DNA from 3 places in the Sphaerisporangium sp. NPDC005288 genome. Region 1 is predicted to be linked to each of the others. Evidence: riboswitches for the same ligand, from Rfam matches in the RefSeq annotation. Region 1 holds a riboswitch; each other region holds the start of a gene.
The links. A riboswitch is a leader RNA that binds a small molecule or an ion and turns the genes downstream of it on or off. The one in region 1 is predicted to bind thiamine pyrophosphate.
Positions count from the first base shown of each region.

Region 2: it holds a riboswitch for thiamine pyrophosphate, as region 1 does, so the genes downstream of both, ABZU32_RS22080 (cytosine permease) here and thiO (glycine oxidase ThiO) in region 1, are expected to answer to the same signal.
Region 3: it holds a riboswitch for thiamine pyrophosphate, as region 1 does, so the genes downstream of both, tenA (thiaminase II) here and thiO (glycine oxidase ThiO) in region 1, are expected to answer to the same signal.

Region 1 covers NZ_JBEXGT010000025.1:34,699-41,224, reverse strand. Annotated here, with positions in the region: gene pknB (Stk1 family PASTA domain-containing Ser/Thr kinase) at 1-1,234, opposite strand, end outside; gene ABZU32_RS23375 (thiazole synthase) at 1,328-2,086, opposite strand; gene thiS (sulfur carrier protein ThiS) at 2,217-2,417, opposite strand; gene thiO (glycine oxidase ThiO) at 2,480-3,643, opposite strand; TPP riboswitch at 3,637-3,749, opposite strand; gene ABZU32_RS23360 (FAD-dependent oxidoreductase) at 3,937-5,106, shown strand; gene ABZU32_RS23355 (Rv2175c family DNA-binding protein) at 5,197-5,529, shown strand; gene thiE (thiamine phosphate synthase) at 5,507-6,145, shown strand; gene ABZU32_RS23345 (polyprenyl synthetase family protein) at 6,164-6,526, opposite strand, start outside.
Region 2 covers NZ_JBEXGT010000023.1:23,263-29,788, forward strand. Annotated here, with positions in the region: gene ABZU32_RS22065 (LCP family protein) at 1-549, shown strand, start outside; gene ABZU32_RS22070 (DNA-formamidopyrimidine glycosylase family protein) at 625-1,503, shown strand; gene ABZU32_RS22075 (rhodanese-like domain-containing protein) at 1,700-2,032, shown strand; TPP riboswitch at 2,057-2,183, shown strand; gene ABZU32_RS22080 (cytosine permease) at 2,174-3,526, shown strand; gene ABZU32_RS22085 (methylated-DNA--[protein]-cysteine S-methyltransferase) at 3,592-4,155, opposite strand; gene ABZU32_RS22090 (PAS domain S-box protein) at 4,317-6,203, shown strand; gene ABZU32_RS22095 (ATP-binding protein) at 6,356-6,526, shown strand, end outside.
Region 3 covers NZ_JBEXGT010000005.1:204,977-211,502, reverse strand. Annotated here, with positions in the region: gene ABZU32_RS07470 (hypothetical protein) at 1-15, shown strand, start outside; gene ABZU32_RS07465 (hypothetical protein) at 144-671, opposite strand; gene ABZU32_RS07460 (hypothetical protein) at 712-957, opposite strand; gene ABZU32_RS07455 (hypothetical protein) at 2,026-2,625, shown strand; TPP riboswitch at 2,635-2,745, shown strand; gene tenA (thiaminase II) at 2,738-3,436, shown strand; gene ABZU32_RS07445 (hypothetical protein) at 3,663-4,847, opposite strand; gene corA (magnesium/cobalt transporter CorA) at 5,106-6,239, opposite strand.

The DNA of each region.
Region 1 (6,526 bases):
CCTTGTCCTCGGCGAGCTTGTCGTCGTGCTCGGCCGGGCCGATCTTGACCGCGAAGCCCTGCCTCTCGGCCTTCTCCTTGGCGAGGGTGACGTTGAGGCCGAGCAGGTCGGGGACCTTGGTGTACCGGCCCTCGGAGAACCACCAGCCGGTGCCGGCGACCGCGCCGATCATGACGACCGCCAGCGCCGCGATGAGCCAGACCGGCCGGACGCCGCGGCGTCCGCCAGGCGGGCCCGGCGCCACCGGCGGGGCGGCCAGCATCTCGGTCTGGGAGTGGACGAGAGTGGGATGGGCCGGCGGGACGGCCTCGCGCGGCATCACGCCGGTCTCGCGGAGCATCGAGGGGGACGTCGCGCCGGCGGGCGGGACGTGCGGCCCGGGGTCGCGCGGCAGCGTGCGGTGGGCCTCGACGGCGGCGACCAGCATGGCCGTGGCGTCGGCCGGACGGCGCGCGGGGTCGCGGTCGGTCGCCGAGAGCACCAGCGCGTCCAGCGCCTGCGGCGTGCCCGGGACGACCGCCGAGGGCGCGGGGACCCGGTCGTGGACGTGGCGGTAGGCCACCGACATGGGGCTCTCGCCCTGATAGGGCTGCTGCCCGGTCAGCAGCTCGAACAGCAGCACCCCCGCGGCGTACACGTCGCTGCGCGCGTCGGCCACCCCGGCGGTCACCTGCTCGGGCGACATGTACGCGATGGTGCCGATCATCACGCCGGTCTTGGTCTGGTTGCCCGCCTCGATCGCGCGGGCCAGCCCGAAGTCGACGACCTTGACCCGGCCGTCGTCGGTGAGCAGGACGTTCTCGGGCTTGACGTCCCGGTGCACCATGCCGGCCTGGTGGGCCGCGCCGAGGGCGGCCAGCACCGGGATGAGGATCTCCAGGGCCTCGCGGGCGGGAAGGCGCCCCCGCCGGCGGAGCACGTCGCGCAGGGTGCGCCCGGGGACGTACTCCATCGACAGGTAGACGTTGCCGGCGTCGGTGCCCTGGTCGAAGACGTGCACGACGTTCGGGTGCGACAGGCTGGCGACGGACTTGGCCTCGCCGATGAAGCGGCGGACGAAGTCGGGGTCCTCGGCGAGCGAGGGGTGCATGACCTTCAGGGCGACCGTGCGGTCGAGCCGGACGTCCAGGGCCAGGTAGACAGCGGCCATGCCGCCCCGGGCGATGCGGGATTCGACCCGGTACCGCCCGTCCAGCAGCCGCCCTAGAAGGGGGTCCGCAACCGTCGTGTCCACGGGAGTGAGTTTACGGGCGGTTTGCCGGGGGGAGGGCAAGCACATCCCAAACCGATGCCGACATGTTCTCCCGTCCCCAAGGGGTCATCGTTGTCACCTGGCACGCGGCTCGATCGCCGGCGAGGAGGCCTCAGCGTACCGCCGCCGGGGGATCCGGCCGGCGAGGCGCGCCATGCGACCTGCCAGAACGGCCTCGCGCATCGCCGACGCCATCAGGCCGGGCCGCTGGGCGCGGGTGACGGCGCTGGCGAGCAGGACCGCGTCGCATCCTAGCTCCATCGCCAGGGCCGCGTCGCTCGCCGTGCCGATGCCGGCGTCCAGGATCACCGGGACGGCCGCCGCCTCGACGATCAGCTCGATGTTGTGCGGGTTGCGGATGCCGAGACCCGAGCCGATCGGGGAGCCCAGGGGCATCACCGCCGCGCACCCCGCCTGCTCCAGCCGCCGCGCGAGCGCCGGGTCGTCCCCGATGTAGGGCAGGACGACGAACCCGTCGGCGACCAGCCGCTCGGCGGCGTCGAAGGTCTCGATGGGATCGGGGAGCAGCGTGCGCTCGTCGTTGATGACCTCCAGCTTCACCCAGTCGGTGCCGAGCGCCTCGCGCGCCAGACGCGCGGTCAGCACGGCCTCGCCCGCGGTGAAGCAGCCCGCCGTGTTGGGCAGCACCTTGACGCCCCGGCCGCGCAGCACGTCCAGCACCGACCCCCGGGCCGCCGGGTCCAGGCGCCGCATGGCGACCGTGGTGATCTCGGTGGCGGAGGCGGCCAGCGCCTGGTCCAGGACGTCCAGCGAGGGCGCGCCCCCCGTCCCCATGATCAGCCGGGAGGTGAACTTCTCCCCGGCGATGACCAGCGCGTCGCCCGCCTCGTCGAGGTCGTGCCCCGGCGCCGGGTGCGCACCGGTGCGGTCGAGGTCGTCCCCGGGCGCGCTGGTGGCGCCGCTCCGGTGGATGTCGTGTCCCGCCGCGGGGCCGGCGCCGTGGTCAGCCACCTTGCACCGCCGTCAGCACCTCGACGCGGTCGTGCTCGCTGAGCGTGGTGGACTGCCACGCGCCGCGCCGCACCACCTCGTCGTTCACCGCCACCGCGACGCCCGCGCCCGACGAGGTCAGCTCCTGGACCGCCCGGGCGACGGTCGCCCCGGCGGGCAGGTCGCAGGACACACCGTTGATCATCACATTCATCGCCGTTCCGGGGCGGGAGTTCCCTGGCCGCCGCCAGGGCGCGCGCCCCGTTCCTCCTTCGTTCATCGGTGGGCCTCGGTGAAGCGCAGAGGGGAGCAGAGCGCCGCGAGAGGGACGAGCCCCGGGTCGGGGTCGCCGGCCACCAGCTCGGCGGTGAGCGGGCACAGCAGGACGCCGCCCCGGTGGTGGCCGGTGGCCAGCACCAGCCCGTCCACGCCGCTCGGGCCGATCACCGGCAGGTTGTCCGGCGTCCCCGGGCGCAGCCCCGCCGCCAGGTCGACCACCTCCAGCTCGGTGATCCCGGGCACCAGCTCGCGGGCGTCGCGCAGCAGCTCCCACAGCGCCCCGGCGGTCACCCGGGTGTCGAACCCCATCTCCTCCTGCGTGGCGCCGAGCACGATCTCGCCGTCGCCGCGCGGCACGAGGTAGGCACGCGAACCGTGCACGACGCCGCGCACGCACCGGCCGAGGAACCCCGGAGCGCCGCGCAGCCGCATGATCTGCCCCTTGACCGGGCGCACCGGAGGGAGCACCTCGGGGGGCAGGCCCGGAAGGGAGCCCGACCACGCCCCCGCCGCCAGGACGACCAGCCCGGCGCCGATCGCCGCGCCGCTCGCGCACCGCACCCCCCGCACGGGCCCGTCCGCGGAGAGCAGCCCCGTCACGCGGTCGGCGACCACCGGCACGCCGCGGCGCGCCAGCGCGGCGAGCAGGGCGGCCGTGACGCGGCGGGGATCCACCCAGGCGTCGCCGGCGACCAGGATGCCGCCTCGGACGGAGGGGGCGAGCATCGGCTCGGCACGGCGGCACTCCCGCCCGGTGAGCCGCTGGACGGGCAGCGACAGCTTCTCCAGGAAGCCGGCCACCTCGGACAACGCCGCCAGGTCGTCCGCGCCGAAGGCCACGTCGAGCGTGCCCTCGCCGCGGTGGTCGACGTCCACCCCCGACTCCGCCGACAGCTCGGCGGCGAACGCCGGCCAGCGGGCCAGCGAGGCCAGGCCGAGCCGCAGCAGGGGCTCCTCGGTGTAGGCGACCTCGCTGACCGGGGCGAGCATCCCGGCCGCCGCGTGCGAGGCGCCCGAGCCGGGCGCGGGGTCGACGACGATGACGGAACGCCCGCGCCGGGCGGCGCGCCAGGCGATCGAGAGCCCGATGATGCCGCCGCCCACGACGATCATGTCGGCGTGCCGCGCGGCGTCGGCCGGGGGCGCGTTCGACACCTGCATCTGAGTCCGCTCCCTTCGCCGGCATGACCCGGATCAGGTTCGTGGCGGTCGAGGGCCCTCAGCCCTCCTCTCAGCCCGGTTTCGCCGGACTCCCGCGCGTGGTGGACCCAGCCTAATCCCGTCCCGGCGCGGCCGGGGACGGCGGGAGAGCCGGGAGACGCGGTCTGTTTCCGCCCTGGTACGGCATCGCCACCCGCTTGAGTGGTCTCATCACTGCCCGTATGGGACAGTGAGCCAATTTGTTACCAAATCGCCGTTGGCGAGTTACCGTCCTGGCCGCTTAGGGTCAGGTTGTGAATCATGTCGTGGTGGTGGGGGCCGGACTGGCCGGCGTGCGCAGTGTCGAGGCGCTACGGGCGCGCGGATACCGAGGGCGCGTCACTCTGATCGGCGAGGAGGCCCATCGGCCGTACGACCGGCCTCCGCTGTCCAAGGCCGTGCTGCTGGGCGAGCTGGACTCGACGGTCGTCGACTCCGATCTCGGCGCGCTGGACGTCGATCTGCGCACCAACGTCTCCGCCAAGGGGCTTCGCGAGGGCGCCCTGGAGACCACCGAGGGCGAACTGGAGTACGACGGCCTGGTCATCGCCACCGGCGCCACCCCCGTCCGGCTACGCGGCGAGGGCACCCAGCACGTGCTGCGCACCATCGACGACTCCCTGGCCCTGCGCGCCGCGCTCGTGCCCGAGTGCCGCGTCGCGATCGTCGGCGCAGGGTGGATCGGCGCCGAGGTCGCCACCGCGGCCCGCCGCGCCGGCTGCGAGGTGACCGTCGTCGAGGCCGCCGAGTCACCGCTGGCCGTGGCCCTCGGGCCCGAGGTCGGCGCCCGCACCGCCTCCTGGTACGCCGAGGCGGGCATCGACCTGCGACTCGGCACGATGGTCGGTTCGATCGACCCCGGCGGGCTGACCATGATGGACGGCTCGTGGATCCCGGCCGACGTCGTGGTAACCGGCGTCGGCGTGCGCCCGAACGTCGCCTGGCTGGCCGGCTCGGACGTCGAGATCGACAACGGCGTCCTGGTCGACGAGCACCTGCGCACCTCCATGGAGGGCGTCGTCGCGGCCGGAGACTGCGCCAACTGGTGGTCGCGGCGCTTCGGCCGGCGCATGCGCGTCGAGCACTGGGACACCGCCCTGAACGCCCCCGAGACCGCGGTGGCCACCCTGCTCGGCCAGTCCGCCGTGTACGACCCGGTGCCCTATTTCTGGTCCGAGCAGTTCGGCCGCATGGTGCAGTACGCCGGCCACCACGACGGGGGCCGGCTGGTGCTGCGCGGCGACCCCGAGACCGACCGCAAGTGGGCGGCGTGCTGGTTCACCGCGGACGACCGGCTGGCCGCCATCCTCACCGTCGACCGTCCCCGTGACCTGGTCCAGGGCCGCCGCATCGTCGAGGGCGGGCAAAGAGTCGACGTTGATCGGGCGATCGACCCCTCGATACCCTTGCGCGACTGCTTGTGACCCCCTGCGGGTGTTTGAGAAGAGGCGCGACGTGGTAGTTGTGGTTCCGTGACGCTTTCTGTTGCACAGATCGACCGCGAGACTGATCAAATGGTGGGGGAGTGGCTCCCCCTCACGGAAGTGGGCAGGCGGCTCGGGCTCAGCACCGGGCGCGCCAAGCAGCTTCTGAAGGACAAGAAGCTCATCGGCGTCCGCCGCGGCGGCCCAGAGCCCGAGGTCCCCGCGAAGTTCATCGCCGGCGACGACGTGGTGAAGGGCCTGCCGGGCACCCTCACCGTGCTGTCCGACTCCGGCTACGAGGACGTCGAGGCCCTGCGGTGGCTGTTCACCGCCGACGACTCCCTGCCGGGAGCCCCCATCGACGCGATCGTCGCCGGTCGGCACACCGAGGTGAAAAGGCGTGCCCAGGCGCTCGCTTTCTGACGCCAGGCTCTACCTCTGCACCGACGGGCGCCGCCGCCAAGGCGATCTCGACCAGTTCCTGGACGCCGTCCTCGCCTCGGGCGTGGACGTCGTCCAACTGCGCGAGAAGGGTCTGGAGGCCCGCGAGGAGCTCGCGCTGCTGGAGGTGTTCCGCGCGGCCTGCGACAGGCACGGGGCGTTGCTGGCGGTCAACGACCGGGCCGACATCGCCTACGCCGCGCGCCCCGACGTGCTGCACCTCGGCCAGGACGACCTGCCCGTGGCGGTCGCGCGCGACATCCTCGGCCCGGACGTCCTGATCGGCCGCTCGACCCACAGCGACGCCGAGGCCTCCGCCGCGGCGGTCGAGGAGGGCGTCGACTACTTCTGCTGCGGGCCGATCTGGCCGACGCCCACCAAGCCGGGCCGTTTCGCTCCGGGCCCCGGACTGCTGAAGCACGCCGCGGCCCTGGCGGCCGATCGGCCGTGGTTCGGCATCGGCGGCATCGACCTCGGCACGCTGGACGAGGTCATGTCGTACGGGGTCACCCGGGTCGTGGTGGTGCGCGCCATCACCGAGGCGGAGGACCCCGGAGCCGCCGCCGCCGAGTTCGCCCGCCGCCTCACGCCCGGCTGACCCCTGGCGGGGCCGTCGTCAGCTGCGGCGGGCCGTCGCGGCCACGGCGAGCTCGTGCAGGGCCTCGCGCGCCTCGCCGGTGATCGGCGCGCGCTCCAGGGACGTCAGCGCGTCGTCCAGATAGCGCTTGATCATCTCTTCGCTCGCCGCCAGGGCGCCGGTGTCCTCGATGATCGCGCGCAGCCGCTCGACGCCGTCCTGCTCCAGCTTGGCGTCGCCGAGCAGCAGGCGCACGTCGGCGGCCTGCTCGGGCGTCGCCTCCGACAGCGTGCGCGCGATCAGCATCGTGCGCTTGCCCTCCCGAAGGTCGTCGCCGGCGGGCTTGCCGGTCTCGGCCGGGTCGCCGAACACGCCGAGCACGTCGTCGCGGAGCTGGAAGGC
Region 2 (6,526 bases), on a different contig from region 1:
GTGGAGAAGGTCACCGGCATCCGCCTCGACCACTACATGGAGATCGGGTTCGGCGGCTTCGTCGGCATCGTCGACGCGATCGGCGGGGTGAACATCTGCGTCAAGCAGAACATCAAGGACCCCAAGGCCGGCATCAATCTGAAGAAGGGCTGCCAGGACATGGAGGGCGGCACCGCGCTGGGCTTCGTCCGCACCCGGGCGACCGGCGCGATCCCCGACTTCGACCGCACCCAGCGCCAGCGGCAGTTCTTCTCGGCCGTGGTCAAGAAGGCCGCGAGCCCCGGCGTGCTGGTCAACCCCTTCCGCTCGGTGCCGCTGGCGATGGCCGCCACCGACTCGGTCGCCGTCGACGGCGGCACGGGCACCTTCGACCTGCTGTCGCTCGGGATGGCCATGAGCGGCGACCCGGTCGCCACCGCCGTCCCCATCGGCTCGCTGCCCACCATCAACGGCGCCGCGGTCGTCAAGTGGGACACCCAGCGCGCGCTGCGGCTGTTCGGCTCCCTGGCCGAGGACAAGCCGGTGCCCAAGGACGTGCTCACCAAGTAGGCCCGCGGTGAGCGGCCACGCGCGCCCGCCGGCCGCTCACCGGGCGGACCCTCGGTCAGCGGTTAGTGTGATGGCATGCCCGAGCTTCCCGAGGTGGAGTCGCTCGCCGAGTTCCTGCGCGAGCGGGCCGTCGGCCGCGTGGTCGCCGGTGTGGACGTGGTGGCCTTCCAGGCCCTGAAGACCGTGCGGCCGCCGGTCACCTCGCTCGGCGGCCTGGCGGTGACCGCCGTGGCCCGCCACGGCAAGTTCCTGGACCTCGACTGCGACGGGCTGCACTTCGTCACCCACCTGGCCCGCGGCGGCTGGCTGCGCTGGCGGGAGGACCTGTCGGGGGCCAGGCCGGTGCGTCTGGGCAAGGGGCCGCTGGCCGTGCGGCTGCGGTTCGCCCCCGAGGACGACGGCCGGGCGCCGGGCTTCGAGCTCACCGAGGCCGGCACCCAGAAGCGCCTGGCCGTCTACGTCGTCACCGATCCGGTCGAGGTGCCCGGCATCGCGAGCCTCGGCCCCGATCCGCTGGCGCCCGGCTTCACCCCCGACGTGCTCAAGGGCATCGTGAGCGGCAGTCGCACGCAGATCAAGGGGCTGTTGCGCGACCAGAAGATCATCGCGGGCATCGGCAACGCCTACTCCGACGAGGTGCTGCACGCGGCCAAGATGTCCCCCTTCAAGATCGCCGACTCGCTGAGCGACACCGCGGTCGCCGACCTGCACGAGGCGATCGTCACCACCCTGCGCGAGGCCGTCGAGCGGTCGCGCGGTCTGGCCGCCAAGGACCTCAAGACCGAGAAGAAGTCCGGCCTGCGGGTCCACGGGCGCGCCGGAGAGCCGTGCGAGGTGTGCGGGGACACGATCAGGGAGGTCTCCTTCGCCGACTCCTCCCTGCAGTACTGCCCGACCTGCCAGACCGGCGGCAAGCCGCTGGCCGACCGCAGGATGTCCCGGCTGCTCAAGTGAGGCGGCCTCGGCTCGTCCGGTGGGCCCCGCTCGTCCGGGGCCGTTCCCGCCGCGCGAGTGGTGGTCCCAGGTGGCCGGCCGCGCGGGGGCTCTGAGGTGTTTTGCGGCGCTTCGCCGGTGCGCGAAGGGAAAACTTCCCGGCGTCACGGCGCGACAACCCTCCGTTAGCGGGCGGAAGGCTCGCGAAGCGGGGACAATGGTCGGCATGACCGTCCCAGAGATCCAGGCCGGGGCCGTGCCCGACGACGCCTACCTGCTCGACGTGCGCGAGCCCGACGAGTGGCAGGCGGGCCACGCCCCGACGGCCGTCCACATACCGCTCGGCACGCTGCAGCAGCGGGTCGAGGAGATCCCCGCCGGAGTCCCGGTGTACGTCGTGTGCCGCGTCGGCGGCCGGTCCGCCCAGGCCACCGCCTGGCTCAACCACGTGGGCCGCGAGGCCGTCAACGTCGGCGGCGGCATGCACTCGTGGGAGGCGGCCGGGCGTCCCATGGTCGCCGAGAACGGGGGGCAGCCCTACGTCGCCTGACGGCCGGATGTAATAATCGCGCAAAATACATAGCGCGGGAGCTCGGGCGTCACCGGGCTGAGAGGGCGGTTCCCAGCGAAGGCTGGGCGCGCCGCCGACCGCCGGAACCTGTCCGGGTAATGCCGGCGTAGGGAGCGTGCGATGACGTCCGCCGTCGATGAAGTCCCCCTGACCCTCGACGAGGCCCCTCCGAAGACCCTCGGATTCCTCGACCAGGGCGCCTTCTGGGCCAACCTCGGGGTGAGCCTGCTCGGCTTCTCCGGCGCCCTGTACCTTCTCGACCCGCTGGGCGGCGCGCCGCTGAGCATGGTCGCGGCCGTGCTGGCCGCCGTGGTGGGCAGCCTGGTCGGCACCGTCATGGTGGGCCTGGCGGCCATCCCAGGCGCCCGCACGGGCGCGCCCGCGATGGTGCTGCTGCGCGGGCTGTTCGGGGCCCGGCTGTCGTACCTGCCGACCGTGCTGAACATCGTCCAGATGCTCGGCTGGGGGGCGTTCGAGCTGTGGGTGATCGCCCAAGGTGCGCGGGCTGTCTTCGGCGACTCCGTGCCGTACGCCGTGTGGGTACTGGTGGCCGGGGCGCTGACGATCGCCCTGACCATCCGCCCACTGGGCGCCATCCGCCTCCTGCGCCGCTTCGTGACGGCCGCCGTGGTCGTCGCGATGGTGTGGCTCGCGGTGGCGCTGCTGCGCGAGGCGCCGCACCTGGGCGGCGGGAGCTGGAACGCGTTCGCCCCCGCCGTGGACTACGTGATCGCGCTGTCGGTCTCCTGGGTCCCGGTCGCGGCGGACTACGCCCGGCACTCGCGGTCCGGGCGGGCGGCGTTCGCCGGGGTGGTCACCGGCTACACGATCGCCCAGGTGGCGTGCCTGGTGCTCGGCATCGTCGCCCTCGCCCTGGTCGGCAACGACCCTGAGCGGGTGTGGAACGCGTTCGTCGCGGTGCCGCTCGGCGCGCTGTTCTTCGGCGTCCTGGTGCTGCGGGAGGCCGACCAGTCGTTCGCCAACGTCTACTCCACGGCCATGTCCCTGCAGAACCTGCTGCCCCGGGTCGACCGGCGGGTCTTCTCGGTCGGAGTGGGCGTGCTGACGACCGGTGTCGCGCTGTTCGCCAACGTCAACTCCTACGGGGCCTTCCTCGGGGTGATCGGCGCGGTGTTCGTCCCGATGTTCGCCGTGCTCGTGGTCGACTACTTCGTGCTGGGCGGGGCCGCGCGGTGGGACACCTCGCAGGACGCGCCCTCGCGCTGGGCGATGCTCGTCCCATGGCTGCTCGGCTTCGTGGCGTACTGGGTGTTCACCGGAGCGGCCACTCTGAAGTGGTGGGACGAGCGCTGGGCGGCGCTTCGAAAACTGGTCGGGTTCGAGCGGGAGCCGTGGATGAGCGCGGCGCTGGCCGCGTTCGTCGTCTCGGCGCTGGCGACGCTGCTGGTGGGCCTGCTGAGGCGGCGCGCCCGCGACGGCGCCGCCCTCACCGACGCGCCGGTGGCCCGGTAGCACCCGTCGCCTGGTCGTAGTCGGTGGCCCCGTCGTAGCCGGTCGCCGGCCTCGACCGAGTGCGCCTAGTCCGCCGCGGCCTCCAGGCGGAGCAGGGCCTCCTTGGCGGCGGGGCCGCCGGCGTAACCTCCCGGCCGTCCCGGCGCCTCCAGCGCCCGGTGGCAGGGGACGATGACGCACACCGGGTTGGCCGTCAGGGCGTTGCCGATCGCGCGCAGCGCCTGCGGACGCCCGATGCGCTCGGCGATCTCGGGGTAGGTCGTCACGCGGCCGTAGGGCACGGCCATCGTCATCTGCAGCACCGTGCGGGCGAAGGGCGTGGCCAGCCGCAGGTCGACCGGAACGGTGAACGCGCGCAGCCTGCCGGAGAAGTAGGCGTCCAGTTCGCGCCGCACCGGGTCCAGGCGCCGCGGGTCGGGGCCGATGAACGTGCCGATCTCGCGGGAGACGCGGGCGAAGATGACGTGCTCGTTCTCGTAGCTGCACGCGACCACGCCGCGCGCGGTGACGGCGAGCGCGAGCGGCCCGACCGGCGTGTCGGTGGTGCCGAAGGCCACCTCGGGCGGGGTCTCGCCCACATAGCCGGGAGCGGTCACCCGCACCAGGGCCTCGAGATCCCCTGTCGTCATGGCCGTACCCCTCTCGCCTACCGGCAGCGTATCGGAGGGAGCCCTGCTCCCGGCCGTGCCGGAGGGAGTGGCGCCCATGTCATCGGCCGCTGCGCCGAATGCGATGATTCGCACATCGAAAGTGCCAAGGCGCGGGGGCAAAAACGGGCACGATGGGGGTCATGAGTGACGACAGGGGAGAGAACCTCGATGACGGCTTTGCCCGCGCTGTCATCGCGAGCTCGCCCAATGCCGTCGTAACCCTCGATCGTGATCTTACCGTACTGATCTGGAACCCCGCGGCGGAGCGCCTGTTCGGCTGGTCCGCGGCCGAGATGACCGGGCGCCGGGCGCCGCTCGTGCCGGACGAGCTGGTGGCCGAGCACAACGCGGTGCTGGAACGGGTGCGCACCGGCGGCCCGGTCTCCCTGCGCACCAAGCGCCTGCGCTGCGACGGCTCGCTGCTGGACGTGGGCGTGGACATCAGTGCGCTGCGGTCGGAGGCCGGCGCGCTGCTCGGGTACGTCAGCGTCTACCACCCGGCGGAGAACGACGCGGTCGCCCGCGAGCGGGCCGCCCGCCGCGCGCGCCTCGTGCGGCGGCTCACCGACGTGGTGGGCGACATCAACGCCGAGCTGGAGCTGGAGCCGGTCCTGGACCGCATCGCCGCGAGCCTCACCGAGCTGACCGGGGCCGACGCGGGCGGCTTCGTGCTGATCGAGGACGAGCGGCTGCGGCTGGTGAGCACCCACGGCCTGCCGGAGCGGGTGAAGGGCGCGACCGCCGACCTGCACAGCAGCCTGGTCGGCAAGCTGCTGCGCACCGGCAAGACGGTGCTGCTGGAGACCGGCGACCAGGCGGTGCTGGACGAGCTGATCTGGTCGGAGCTGCCGGGCCTGCACACCATCGCGCTCGGCGTCGCCGCGGTCGGCGGCCGGCCCTACGGGGCCCTGTACGCGCTGTTCGCCGAGCACAAGGCCGGCCACATCGAGCTGGAGCTGCTGGAGCTGCTCGCCGGGCACGCCGGCATCGCGCTCGCCAACGCCATGGCCTACCAGGACGCGGTGCGGCAGCGGGCGCACGAGCGCGCCGTCGTCGACGCCAGCGCGGACGGCATCGCCGTGCTCGACGGGGGCGGGCGGGTCACCCAGTGGAACCCCGCCGCGGAGGAGCTGACCGGCCTGACGGCGGCGGAGGTGATCGGCGTCCACCCGCCGTTCCCGCTGCCCGGGCCCGGCGAGAAGCTCACCACGCAGCTCCCCTCCGGCCGCTGGCTGGACGTGGTCAGCGCCGGGATCGGCGAGACCGCGGAGGTCGTCGTGGACTTCCGCGACGTGACGCTGGCCAAGGAGCTCGAGGAGGCCAAGGACCTGTTCCTGGCCACCACCAGCCACGAGCTGCGCACCCCGATCACGGTCGTCCAGGGCTTCGCCAGCACCCTGGACGCGCGGTGGGACAAGCTGTCGGACGTCGAGCGGCGCTCGGCCGTGCGCACCATCGCCGAGCGGGCGCGCGACCTCGGCCGGCTCATGGACCATCTGCTCCTCGGCGCGCGGGCGGGCGGGGAGAAGTTCAAGATCCGGCTGGAGAGCTTCGACCTGGGCGAGCGCGTGCGCGCGGCGACGCTGGGCATGCCGGTGCTGTCCGACCGGCACCACGTGGAGGTGGACATCCCGGGCGACCTGCCGCTGGTCGACGGGGACGCCCTGGCCACCGACATCCTGCTCGGCCAGTTGCTGGAGAACGCCTTCAAGTACTCGCCGGACGGCGGCCTGATCAGGGTGCTGGCCTGGCCGGAGGACGGCCGCGTCGTCCTGGCCGTGGACGACGAGGGGGTCGGCATCGCGCCGGAGGACCGCGAGCGGGTCTTCGAGCGGTTCGTCCAGGCCGACAGCGGCGACCGCCGGCGTTTCGGCGGCGTGGGGCTCGGGCTTTACATCGCGCGCACCCTCGCCCGTGCGCAGGGCGGTGAGGTGACCGCGCACGCGCGTCCCGGCGGTGGCACCCGAATGCGATTCGTTTTGAGCATCGCCGACGCCTATATCGGATCCGACACACCGAAGCGGTAACGAGCTGGTCACAGATGACCGCGCCTATTGTCGAATCTGCACAAGCAATGATCGCCGCGCGGTTTCCAGAACCATCGAACGGGGCATTTCGGTCGTACTGGGATGTGTTTTCCTCAGGGGGAAATGCAGGAGAACGGGGAAGTGAGGGCGTCGTGCTGTTGCCGTATGCGCCGACCAGCGTCGCCGTCGCACGCCAGCGTCTCAGCGCCGATCTCGAGGCATGCGGGGTGTTCGCCACCGCCATAGAGGACGCCGTCCTGGTGGTGAGCGAGTTGCTGAGCAATGCGTTGCGTCACGCCCACCCCCTCCCATCAGGCCAGATC
Region 3 (6,526 bases), on a different contig from region 1:
GTCAGCGCCGTCTGACCCGGTTGAGGGCGAGGTCTTGGTCAGAGCTGGGTTGTACGGGCTCTGCGGCTCCGGTGGGTGTGGTGAGGCGGGGACGCCGGCTGTGCGTGCTCGGGCGGGAGCCTCACCAGGTCAGAGTCGGCTCGCTACGTTCGGTCTTTGCGGTGATCTGGGCGGGCAGGCAGGCGGCGGCTGTGAGCGGTTTGCACCGTGGCCCTGTCTGAGTGGGCCGCCTGGGGTGTTCTCCGTGGGCGGGGCGTCCGGCATCCATGGCCGCCGGCTCGCGTCGCGCCGCGTCCTCTCAACAGCAGCCACATCGCGGCGCAGATGAGATCGCCCGCCAGCAGCGCCGTGACCCAGCCCGGAGACAGACCCGCGCGAGGGGCGAGGTACATCAGCACCGCTGGGGCGAGGAGCAGCAGCAGTGCCGCGACGGCGACGCATCCGAGCATGGTGATCGCGCCGCGGGTCGCCGGGGCGGGCACGCGGGCGTGCAACTCGCCCTGCAGTTCGCCTCGGAACGGCCGGGCGGTGATGACCAGCCGCGCCAGGGCGGCGGGCGGATCCTCCGGCGCGGAGTCGGTCACCGGCGCGGAGTCGGCCACCGGTGCCGAGGCGATCGCCGGCGCGGCGGCGGGCGCCGGCGCGGGGGTCAGGGGCTGGTCGGGGGGCATCGGTGCGGGCTCCGTGGACGTCGGGGCGGCGGGGCCTGGCTCATCGGGCCTTCCCGCCGGCGGTGTGGTCGTCGGACCAGAACTCGATCAGTTCCTCGGCGGTGAGCTGGTGCGGCGGACGCGCGGGAGGGGTGCGGCCCGTGCGGACGGCCCAGGTGGTGACCAACAGCCCGAGGAGCTCGGCGTCCAGCCGTGCCTGGCGAGACTGCGGCGTCGCGCGGCGCGGGGACTCGGCACCCGCGCGGGCCGTACGAGTGGCGCGGGTGACGGTGGCGTAGGACAGCATCGACTTCTCTCTCTCGGGGTGAAGGGGTGCCGAACCAACGATGGAGGACGCCGCGCGGGGCCACGACCGACCCAAACATCTCCGGACGACTCCGGAGCCTATGGCCCGGGACCGACGTTTCCCGGCTCCTCGCCCACCGTCGCCGGGATGTCTTCCACCGGGACCATCCCGACCTATCCGGATCCATCCGGATTTGTTCGGTGGCCTGCGGATTCTCCCAGCGGAACGTCCGGCGCCACGTCCGGACAAGGTGGAATTCAGGTTCGGCCGTCAGATTGCCCCGGTTGGTGCAACCATGACTCCATTACCTGACGTAGATCGTCGATCACTCATTCGGCGGAGGGCATGACTGGACATCACCCCGGCGTGGCGGCCTTCATCGGCCGGCTGAACGACCTGCGGGAACTGGCCGGCATACCGTCCCTCGCCGAACTACGCCGGCTGTCTCACGCGCCCGCCGAAGATGGCCGGCGGTCGAGAGAGCTGGCCGAGAGCACCACGCACGACATCCTCACCGGCAAGCGCAACGGGCTGCCCCCATGGCCATGGGTGGCGTCGTTCGTGAGCGCCTGCCACCGGGCCGCGGCCGACACAGGGCTGGACGTCACGGCCTTCGGCGGCCTCGCCGACTGGCACTCCCGCTGGTGCGCCGCACGCCCTTCCCTCTCCACCGGCGCCGAGCCGTCTCCGTCCCCCGCTCCGGCAGGCCCACCTGCCGCGACCTCCCTCACCGAGTTTCCGGGCGCCTTCGCCCCAGCAGGGTTTTCCGCCGCACCGGCCACCGAGCCTCCGCTCGCGCCGCCCCGTTTCCCACCCGTCCAGAATGAGCCCTTCGCGGTACCCGGGTGGCCTCCTGACCTCGCTGCCCATGCCCCTGCCTCAGCGTTCGAGTGGCCATACCCCGTCGCGCATGTGGAGAGCCCTCTGCCGGCCCCCCTCCACGCGGAGCCCTTCCCGGTACCCGGATGGCCGCCAGACCCTGTTGCCCATGTGGAGAGCCGCCCACCGGCACCCGTCCACACCGATCCCTCCCCAGCGGCCGGATGGCCGCCTGACCTCGTTGCCCCTGTGGAGGGCCCTCCACCGGCGCCCCGTAAGGCCGATCCGCCGATCTCGGTGCCGATGCGGCGCTATCTACGGTGGTTCGGCCGCACCGGCGCCCGTCTGGTCCGGCACGCCGAGGCCGGCGACGCCCAGGCATGCCTGCGCCTGTGGGTCATCACCCTGCTCCACGACCGGCTCGCCGAGGCCCGCGACTGGCTCCACCAGGCCGCCGCGGCGGGAGACGACGAAGCGGTGCGGCTGCGCACTCACCCGGCACCGCGCAAGGCGGCGACCGAACTGGCGTACGTCTACGCGACCGCCTACGAGACCGAGGGCAACAAGATCAGCCTCGCCATCTTCTTCTACCAACTCGCCGGGCGCCACGGCCACGCGGAGGCCGCTTTCCAGCTCGCGGCGATCCATGCGGGCCGTGGCCATCAATGGCTGGCCGCCACCTGGTTCAGCCGCGCCGCCGATGCCGGGCATCCGCAGGCGTCCGGCAGGTTCACCGCGATCTCCGGGGCAATCAGCGGCGGCGATCTGGACGACGACCACACGATGCTGGCCGAGCTCGCGAGGGAGTGGAGGCAGGAGCACTCCCGGTGGGGGGCCTCGACGGTCTAGGCTCGAGCCGAGAGTGGACGCGGGAGTCCGGTGGACCGGGCTGAGAGTGCGGCTGGGTGGCCGCAGACCGCTGGAACCTGTCCGGGTCATGCCGGCGTAGGGAGTTGTGCACATGACGACGTCCGAATCCGTCGTTCCGTCGCAGGCGCGGCCGTACAGCGAGGAGCTGTGGGAGGCCATCGCGCCGACGTACAAGGCCATCCTCGACCACCCGTTCATCAGGGGACTGGTGGACGGGACGCTGCCGCGCGCGGCGTTCCGGCACTTCGTCGTGCAGGACTCGCACTACCTGCGGGACTACGCCCGCGCGCTGGCCCTGTGCGCGGCCAAGGCGCCCCGTGAGGAGGACGTGCGGGCCTTCGCGAGCGACGCGGTGGGGGCAATCGCCGCCGAGCAGGAGATGCACGCCGCGTTCATGGCCGACCTCGGCGGGTCGGCCGAGCAGGCCGCCGGGCAGCCGGTGGGGCCCACCACACGCGCCTACACCAGCTACCTGCTGGCGACGGTGTACGGCGGGTCGTTCCTGGACGGGCTCGCGGCGGTGCTGCCCTGTTATTGGATCTACGCCCGGGTGGGCGAGGCGCTGATGAAAGAGTCCTCACCCGACCCGCTGTACCGCCGGTGGATCGCCACCTACGGGGACGAGACCTTCCAGAGCGTGGTGCGCCGGGTGGTGTCCCTCGCCGACCACGCGGGCGCCGAGGCGACCGGCGGCCAGCGCACCCGGGCGCTGGAGCACTTCGTCACCACCTCGCGCTACGAGTGGATGTTCTGGGACGCCGCCTGGCGCGCGGAGACCTGGCCCGTCTGACCGGGCGCGGCGCGTTCGCGATCGGGTGGGAGCCGTCGTCATGGTCCTGCCGGCGCATGACGGGTGCGCCGACGTCGTCGCCGCGTGACCGGACGGGGCCTCCACCCGGAACATGATCTTCGGCGGCAGGCCCATGCTGTGGCCACCGGGCATTCGTGCCCCCGCGACCACACGGAGGTCTGTGCCGAACGAGACGGGGGCGCGGTCCGGACGGGCGAGGGCGGGGTCAGCGGCGGGTCCAGATCCAGGCGTGGCCGTCCTCGTCGTAGTCCGGCTCGCCGCCGACGGCGATCGCCGGGACGCCGCCAGGCCCGGCCGCCAGGCCGTACACGGCCGGGCTCGACCGGTGCGGGGTCCGCTCGACGGTCCAGTGTCCGGCGGCGTAGTGCACGATCACGTCGCCGCCGCGTCCACCGCCGATCCAGACGCCGCCGCGCCCGTCGGCCGCGACGGCCGTGAAAGCGGGGAGGCGGGAGGCCGGGACGACGGGCGCGGTCCACCGCGACCCGTCCCACGTGAACAGGACGTTCTCCGGGGGCTCACCCGGCCGGTTCACTCGGCCCACGGCCCACGCCTCGCCTGAGGGACTCACCGCCACGCCGGTCAAGTGGCCCTCCCCCGCGGCCGGGGCGGCGGGCAGCGGGGCGGCGGCCCAGCGCTCACCGTCCCAGCGCGTGATCGCGGGATGCCCGCCCGCCACGCCGACCGCCCACACCTCGCGCGGCGACGACGCGCCGAAGGCCTCCACCTCCATGCCGCCCGGGGATGCGAGCTCTCGCCACACCCCGCCCGACCAGTGCGCCAGGAAGGGCGTCTCACCGTCCTCGGTGAGCACCCCGGCCGTCCACGCCTCGCGGGCCCCGGTCACCGCCGCCGCCCGCAGGAGGCGCCCGCGCGGACCGGCCGGGCCGCCCATGCTCACCCAGCCCCCGCCCTGCCGGCGCCACGCGCGGGCGTCCCCGGTGAAGATCCACGGGACGCGACTGCCGGGTGCGGCCGAAACGGTGCGGATCGCGACGTCCCTGACCGGGGCGGCCACCTCCCGCCAGGACCGGCCGTCCCAGTGCCTGATCAGCGCGGCGCCCTCGTCGTGGTGGCCCGCGGCCCAGGCGTCGTCCTCGGCGAGCACCAGGGCGGTGTTCATGGAGCCGCCCCACTCGTGCACGCCGGTGGCGACCCACTCGGCCTCACCCTGGACGACGGACAGCGGGGTGGTGGGGCCCGCCGCCACGGACGGGGCGGGGTCGGGCACCCCAACAGCGCTCGGGCCGGGCGTGCCGGCCGAGGACCCGGACAGCACGGGGGTCGCAGAGGGCGCCGGGGCACCGGGGCGGGCGGTGGAGGCGCACGCGGCCAGGGACAGAGCGATGGTCATCGCCAGAAGCACCGCCGCCGGCGCGCGCCTGCTCATCTGGGGATCGTACGGCCATACGGGGCACCGGGCGGGGTCGCCGGGATTGTCACCGACGAGCAGAGGTCGCCAGGTTGGTCGCCGGTGGGCCCCGGTCGACGGGATCGACACCACCGGGCGCGCGGGCATCGGGCTCGCCGCCGCCGGAGTTGTCGCCGGCGGCCCCGGTCGCCGGGATCGTCATCCAGGGGTTGCGGCCGGCGGATCGCCGGCCGCCGTCACGGCTGCCGTGCCGGCACGCGGCGGGCTGCCCGGAGGTCAGAGCCAGCTGTTGCGGCGGAAGCCGCGGTAGAGGAGGGAGCAGATGACGAGCATGACGCCGATGACGAGGGGATAGCCCCAGACGGCGTTCAGTTCGGGCATGTGCTTGAAGTTCATGCCGTAGATGCCGGCGATCATCGTGGGCACGGAGACGATGGCCACCCAGGCGGAGATCTTGCGCATGTCCTCGTTCGCCAGGGCGTTGGACCTGGCCAGGGCCGCCTGCAGGATGGAGTTGCACAGCTCGTTGGACGACTCGACCTGCTCGCAGACCCGTGAGAGGTGGTCGACGACGTCGCGGAAGTACTCGCGCATCTCGGAGGGGATCATGCGGCGCTGCGGCAGGGCCCCGAGCGGCGTCTGGAGCGGCGTGACCGCGCGCTTCATCTCGATCATCTCGCGCTTGAGCTGGTAGATGCGGCCGATGTCGCGGGAGCTGACGTCGGCGAAGACGGCCGCCTCGACCTCCTCCAGCTCGGCCTGCATCTGGTCGGCGACCGACAGGTAGCGGTCGACGACGTGGTCGGCGATGGCGTGCAGGACGCCGGAGGGGCCGCGGGAGAGCAGCTTGGGCTTGTCCTCCAGGCGGCCGCGCACGTCCGCGAGCGGACAGTGCTCGCCGTGGCGCACGGTGACCACGAAGTCGGGGCCGACGAACACCATGATCTCGCCGCTGGCGATGATCTCACTGGAGGCGGTCAACTGGTCGTGGTCGAGGTAGGCGATGGTCTTCAGCACGACGAACAGCGAGTCGCCGTAACGCTCGACCTTCGGCCGCTGGTGCGCCTTGATGGCGTCCTCCACGGCCAGGGGGTGCAACCCGAACACCTCGGCCAGCCACTCGACCTCGGGGGCCTCCGGCTCGTGGAGCCCCACCCAGACGTAGGCGCCCCCGGTCTCCGACGCGGCATTGTGCTCGCGGACCAGACTCACGGCCTCCGGGATGCCGGACACGTGGACACGCTTGCCGGCGATGTACGCGCCGTACTGCACAAGGGAGTCACTCGGCGGAACGCAGCGGCCGTTGAGCGGCCCACGGCGCAGAGAGGTGACCGGCGCCGAGGCGCCGAGGCGCACGTGAGTGGTGCGCTGGTGCAGGTTGATCCGCTGGAAAAGGGTGGACGAGCGCATGGCGGTCCCTTCCCGCCCGACCTCGGGAACCCACACGCGGAAAGCATCAAAGCACGACGAACGTCGCAGAAAAGAACAGGCGTGTGGCTCTCAGTCGGACACCGAATTGGAGTGGTCGGGTTTGCGCACGACGTACGTGCGCGAGCACGTACTGCTGGGATCACCAGATGTCATCCCGATTCCACCTCCAATCTCCCGAGAGACGGCCCAAAGCCGCCCTAACTTACCACAGGCAGGCTTCAGCCCCCAGCTTACATCCCCACGGGATCACTCGATCATGTGGAAGT